Regions from separate parts of the Priestia sp. GS2 genome, predicted to be linked through region 1. Evidence: riboswitches for the same ligand, from Rfam matches in the RefSeq annotation. Region 1 holds a riboswitch; each other region holds the start of a gene.

Evidence for each region. Region 1 has a riboswitch for lysine ahead of V2145_RS01135 (aspartate kinase). Riboswitches for the same ligand answer to the same signal wherever they lie in the genome.
Region 2: linked by a shared signal. The riboswitch ahead of V2145_RS19575 (transporter substrate-binding domain-containing protein) and the one ahead of V2145_RS01135 (aspartate kinase) in region 1 are both predicted to bind lysine.
Region 3: linked by a shared signal. The riboswitch ahead of V2145_RS17835 (Na+/H+ antiporter NhaC family protein) and the one ahead of V2145_RS01135 (aspartate kinase) in region 1 are both predicted to bind lysine.

The regions. Positions count from the first base shown of each region.
Region 1 is NZ_JAZGJX010000001.1:219,609-221,883, reverse strand. It holds gene V2145_RS01140 (YslB family protein) at 1-115, shown strand, start outside; gene V2145_RS01135 (aspartate kinase) at 139-1,374, opposite strand; lysine riboswitch at 1,508-1,685, opposite strand; gene uvrC (excinuclease ABC subunit UvrC) at 1,752-2,275, opposite strand, start outside.
Region 2 is NZ_JAZGJX010000002.1:54,775-57,049, reverse strand. It holds gene V2145_RS19580 (YitT family protein) at 1-400, shown strand, start outside; lysine riboswitch at 544-728, shown strand; gene V2145_RS19575 (transporter substrate-binding domain-containing protein) at 837-1,673, shown strand; gene V2145_RS19570 (amino acid ABC transporter permease) at 1,737-2,275, shown strand, end outside.
Region 3 is NZ_JAZGJX010000001.1:3,478,075-3,480,349, reverse strand. It holds gene yunB (sporulation protein YunB) at 1-358, shown strand, start outside; lysine riboswitch at 429-617, shown strand; gene V2145_RS17835 (Na+/H+ antiporter NhaC family protein) at 741-2,275, shown strand, end outside.

The DNA of each region.
Region 1 (2,275 bases):
AACAGAAACCTATTTAACAAATAAAGAAAAAGCAGGCAAAATCCTGTTTTCAGTTCAATGGGATAAAAAAGATATCATTACACCTGAAACTAGAGCGGAAAGATATAAGAAATAAAAGCGGGCAAAGCCCGCTTTTTATTATTGAACTTGATAAATATCTTGCTCTTCTAATTCAAAAGCAGTATGTAATGTTTCTACCGCTTTGACCATTTCTTTATGTGGAACAACTGTTGATACTTTAATTTCAGATGTGCTTACCATTTTCACTTCAATTTCTTCCACAGCTAATACTTCAAACATATCAGCCGCAACGCCAGGATTTGAAATCATCCCCGAACCAACAATTGAAACTTTAGCTAAGCCACTTTCATGCTCCACTTTTTTATGACCAACTATGTCTTTTAATTGAGATAACACTGACAAAGTTGTATCCGTATCTTCTGTTTTAATAGAGAAAGAAATGGATAAACGGTTGTCTGACGTAACATTTTGAATAATGATATCTACATTGACATGTTCTTTTGCTAATGCTGTAAAAATGGTTGATAACGTCTGCTGCTCATTATTTAGCCCTTCAATGGTGACTCTTGAGATATTGTCTTCAAATGCGATTCCTCTTACTACTAAGTTTTGTTCCATTGATACTTCCTCCTCCACAATCGTTCCTCTTTCTGTTACTAAGCTTGACCTTACCTCTAGTGGCACCTGATAGTTTTTTGCAAACTCTACTGCTCGAGGATGCAATACGCCCGCCCCTAAATTTGCAAGCTCTAGCATTTCATCATATGAAATAGACTGCAGTTTACGAGCACCTTGTACGTAGCGAGGGTCAGTTGTAAACACTCCCGTTACGTCTGTATAAATATCGCACTTATCTGCTTTTAATGCTGCTGCTAAAGCAACGGCTGTTGTATCAGATCCGCCTCTGCCTAATGTTGTAATGCTGTTATCTTCTGACATTCCCTGAAACCCTGCTACAACCACAATATGATTTTTTTTCAAACGCTCTGCAATAGCTTGTTCATTAATCTTGGTGATGCGTGCATTTCCATGCTGAGCTTCCGTACAAATTCCTGCCTGCCACCCTGTATAGGACGTAGCTTCATAACCTTTTTCTTGCAGCGCCATTGTAAGAAGGGAAATCGTTACTTGCTCACCAGTTGTTAGTAGCATATCCATTTCTCGTTTACTTGGCTTACTTGTAATTTCCCCTGCCAATCTTACTAGTTCGTCTGTTGTTTTTCCCATTGCTGATACTACCACTATTACCTGGTTACCTCGCTGAACTTCTTGAATTACTCGATTGGCTACATTCTGAATTCGCTCGGTTGATCCAACAGAAGTACCACCAAATTTTTGAACGATTAATCCCATAAGTATTCTCACCCTTTCTTTTATTTTCAATATGATAAAGAGGCGATCTATTGCTTAAGCTCAGACAATAAAAAAAGCAATGAGATTGATATCTCATTGCTTAACGAACGAAAAGTATATAAAACGTTCAATGCCGTGAGATAGCTCTCCAAGAAACATATTCTTGACAATCCTACATTTATTCAACGCAGAACCAGCAAATGACTCTATGAGATGTCATTCACTTCGGCAAATTTCCCTTTCCACATTCGTCTTTAGAGCTCATACTCTTCAAAACGTGTACTCTTAAAATTTGCACCTCTATCTTCACTTCAGTTTAATGAAGTGTCATATGAAATTATGTTCTAGCTTATCAGAGTTTAAACTGGAATTCAATACTAATTTTTTAAGGCTTCAACAATTTGCTCTGCAACCGACCTTGGAACTCCTGCATTTTGAATCTCTTCGATTGATGCTTCTTTCATTTTTTTAACAGACCCAAACTTTTGCAATAATGCTCTTTTACGCTTTTCTCCCACTCCTGGAATATTGTCTAATACAGACTGAAAAGCAGACTTAGAACGAACTTGCCGATGAAACGTAATAGCAAAGCGGTGAACCTCATCTTGAATTCGTTGAAGCAAATAGAACTCCTGGCTGTTACGCTCAAGTGGAACAATTTCAGGAGGGTCTCCAATCATTAAGTTAGATGTTCTATGCTTTTCATCTTTTACTAACCCAGCTGTAGGAATAAGCAACCCTAGTTCATTTTCCAAAACATCTTGAACAGCTGCTAAATGACCTTTTCCACCGTCCACAATAAGTAAATCTGGTAAAGGTAAACCTTCTTTTAATACGCGCATATATCGTCTTCTTACCACTTCACGCATTGAACCATAATCATCAGGGCCTTCAACTGTTT
Region 2 (2,275 bases), on a different contig from region 1:
CCTTATTTTATTTTTAAATATGTTTGTTTTTATCGTGGTTTCTTTTGTGTTTGGCTTACAAGGAGCTATCCTTTCTGCAATTGCTTACTTCATTGCTTCAAAGGTCATTCATGTCGTTGAAGTAGGACTAAGCGGTTCAAAAGCGTTTGAAATTATTACAAGTGAGCCTGTCTTAATGGTTAAAACGATTCGTGATCGACTTGGTCGAAGCGCTACATATAAAGAAGTATACGGCGGATATTCTCATGAGAAGTTCAAAGAAATTACGTGCGTCATTAACCGTTTAGAGGAAAGTAAGATGAAGGAAATTATCAACGAGATTGATCCGAACGCATTTGTGCGCGTATATGACGTTGCCGAAGTAAAGGGTGGAAACTTTAGAAAAACCAACATTCATTAAATTAATCTTTTTATTCTGTATAAAATTGGTATTATCTAGAGGTGGAAGGATTATCCAACAACCTATCCAATAAAAACCAGATTGACAGATTAGGAAGAAAGATGTAGACTTGAAACAAATTTAATAAGACCTCACTTTTAGTCAAGTGAGGTAGAGGCGCGGTATTTAACAGTCTTTAGTAGAGTTTGAGAGACGTTGAAGCTAGGGAGAAGGAAATATCGCCGAAGTGAGTAAATTGTTCTCAACGATTGCTTGCTGGGTCTGTAGTGAAGAACTGCAGGACTGTCTCGATAAGTTTACCAGCTTATTGAGTTGTGCTATCTCATCTTTTAAAAGAGAGGACTTTAGGGAACGATGAACGAAACGACCTGAGTATATCTCGGGTCGTTTTTTTATTGTCTTCAAAGCTTAAAAAGATATAAGGGGGAAACAAATTATGAAAAGAAAAGCAGGGTTTTTCTTAACATTATTGCTTTCAGCAGTCGTTTTATTAGCAGGCTGTGGGCAAAGCAGTGAGTCAGCATCAGGTTCAGGAGATGCTGATACGTTTACGGTAGGTTTAGAAGCGGGCTATCCACCATTTAACTGGACTCAGAACGACGATTCAAATGGCGCGGTTAAAATTAAAGGCAGCTCACAGTATGCAGGCGGCTACGATGTTGAAATGGCCAAGAAAATTGCTGATGGATTAGGCAAAGAGCTAGTAATTGTAAAAACTGAGTGGGATGGACTTGTACCAGCCTTAACATCAGGTAAGATTGATGCGATTGTTGCAGGAATGTCACCAACCTCAGAGCGAAAAGAAACAATCGATTTCTCTGATAACTACTATAATTCAAACTTAGTAATGGTTGTGAAAAAAGGTGGTAGGTATGAGGGAGCTACAAAAATTGCAGATTTCAAAGGTGCAAAAGTTACGGCTCAATTAAACACGTTCCACTATTCAGTAATTGATCAAATTAAAGGTGTATCAAAAGAAACAGCAATGGATAATTTCCCAGCAATGCGCGTAGCGTTAGAGTCAGGAGTTATTGATGGTTATGTATCAGAGCGACCTGAAGCAGTAAGTGCTTCAGCAGCAAACGATAATTTTGCAATGGTTGAGTTCAAAGATGGCTTTAAAACATCAGCTGATGATACAGCTGTAGCGGTAGGTCTTAAAAAAGACAGTGAACTAAAAGAAGAAATTAATAAAGCCTTAAAAGGCATTTCAGAAGACGAGCGCACTAACATTATGGATACGGCAATCAAAAATCAACCAGCAGCAAAATAATGATGACATAAAACCGGCTGTATACTGCAGTCGGTTTTGTAATGAGGTAAAGGAGGAAGAACGATGAGTTTTGAATGGATTATCACAATCATCTCAGAAAACTGGCCAATGTTCCTACGCGGAGCTGGGATGACGCTGCTAATTGCGCTAACAGGTACCGTTATTGGAGCGATTATTGGGTTGGTTGCCGGTATTGTCCGCACTGTTCCAACGCCAAAGAGCGGGCTGAAAAAAGCAGGGTTGAAGGTAACGAATTTCGTTTTATCTGTATACATTGAATTTTTCCGAGGTACGCCAATGATCGTGCAAGCAATGGTTATTTACTATGGTTCAGCGCTTGCATTTGGGTTTGATATGAACGTGATGTTAGCAGCGGTGATTGTTGTATCAATTAATACGGGAGCATATATGGCTGAGATTGTACGAGGGGGTATTATTTCAGTTGATAAGGGACAGTTCGAGGCAGCTAAAGCCATTGGGATGAATCATTATCAAACAATGATGAATGTTGTTTTGCCTCAAGTTATTCGTAACATCTTACCAGCAACGGGTAACCAGTTTGTGATTAATATTAAAGATACGTCAGTATTGAACGTTATTTC
Region 3 (2,275 bases), 3.3 Mb from region 1:
GTCAGATGAAAAGCTCAGGCAGCGGGGGATTGTCTATCAGGTTCCATTGGGGCAAGCTACAAATAATGCTTTATTAGGAAATTTAGGACCATTAATCCCAGTTAAATTTCATGCAATCGGAGATGTGCAATCAGATGTTGTACGGAAAATAGAGGAGTACGGAATTAACGGTGCTTTTTTAGAGATTTCAATTGAAGTTCAGGTTAATGTTCAGGTAATTATTCCCTTTGCTACAAAGCAGACAACTGTTCAAGCGACAGTGCCTGTAGGAATGGCAATGATTCCAGGGAGCGTACCGGATTATTTTAACGGTAGCACTAATTCAGCCTCCCCATCTATTGAACTAAAGAAAAAATAGCCGGTTGATAACTTTATATTTTACCGATATAATGTACTAGATATAATTATATACCATCACCTTATCAGATCGATGAGGTAGAGGATGCAAAAAGTATGAGTATACTATGTGAGGATGACAACTGTGATCATAGTAAAAAGGATTTTTTGCCGAAGGAAAGAAAAAGAGTCAGCTTTTCTTTTCTGGGGTTACCTTGAAAAAGGGTAACACTGTCATTATGAAAATACGTTTGTTTTCATGATGGAGGGCTACTGATCGTGATGGAGGATAACATAACATTACAAAGAGTAATGATAGTTATTTTCTATCATTGCTCTTTTTGCGTTTTTTTCTCTATAAGTAGTTCTCCCGTATGTAAGCAGGCTTATATTAGGAGGATCTCATGGAAGGAACTATTTTTTCGTTATTACCACCATTTATCGCGATACTAATGGTTGTTTTAACACGTAAAGTACTACTTTCCCTAGGAGTGGGAATTTTAGCAGGTGGATTAGTATTAACCGAATTTTCGATAGGTGAAACCATTCAAAAAATTTGGGGAAGCTTTGCTACCATTTTCTATGCCGATGGTGCAATTAATACTTCAAATCTATTTATTTTGCTTTTTCTTTTAATTTTAGGTGTTATTACGGCTTTTATCTCAATCATTGGAGGAAGTCGTGCCTTTGGCGAGTGGGCTTTAAAGCGTATTAAAACACGTCGTGGAGCTCATCTATTAACAGCCGTGTTAGGGATTATTATTTTTATTGATGATTATTTCAATGCACTAGCTGTTGGTCAAGTGAGTCGTCCAGTAACAGATCGCCAGCGAATATCAAGAGCGAAGCTTGCTTACTTGATTGATTCAACGTCAGCTCCTGTATGTGTGATTGCACCGTTTTCAAGTTGGGGTGCCTATATAATTACAGTTGTAGGTTCAATTCTAGCTGCACATGGTATGAATAATGTGTCAGCATTTTCAGCATTTGTACAGATGATACCTATGAATTTTTATGTATTCACTGCATTGATTATGGTGTTTATTGTAAGTGTTTTTGATATTAACATTGGACCGATGAAAAAGCATGAGGAACATGCTATTCGTACTGGTGAAGTAACGGATCCAGAAAAAGGAGCAGTACCAGGAGAATTAAAAGAAGATTTGCCAGTTAGTAAAAATGGTCGTGTATTTGATTTGATTTTACCAATTATTGTATTGATGATTGGGACAATCGGTGCGATGCTATGGACAGGCTACCAAGCAACTGAAGGACAAGCTACAATCTTTACAATGTTTGAGAATACGAATGTTCCTAATTCATTGATGATTGGTGGTTTATCAGGTCTTGTTGTAACGCTATTGTTATTTATTGTACGCACTAGACAATCAAGTGAGTTATCTAATTCTGTGCTTGGTAAAGGTATAGTAGCGGGGATTAAATCAATGCTACCTGCTATTTATATTTTACTGCTTGCTTGGATGATTGGAGATTTAATCGGTCAGTTAAAGTCAGGAGAATTTTTAGCAGGGATTGTCGAAAGCTCTAATTTAAATATTGCCTTCTTACCAGTGGTACTATTTGTTATTGCAGGCATCATGGCATTTTCAACAGGGACATCTTGGGGAACGTTTGGTATTATGCTTCCAATTGCAGGTGACATCGTAGGAAATATTGAACCAGAATTATTATTACCAGCTCTTGCAGCTGTATTAGCTGGTTCTGTTTGTGGAGATCACTGTTCACCAATCTCTGATACAACTATCTTGTCATCAACGGGAGCAGGAAGTCATCATATTGATCATGTAATGACACAGCTTCCTTATGCAATTATTTCAGCTGTGATCAGCATCATTGGTTATGTTGTACTGGGTTTAACAGAAAGTACGTTAGCTGGATTTGGAACAGTAATGGCTTTATTAATGGTATTTGTCTTAGT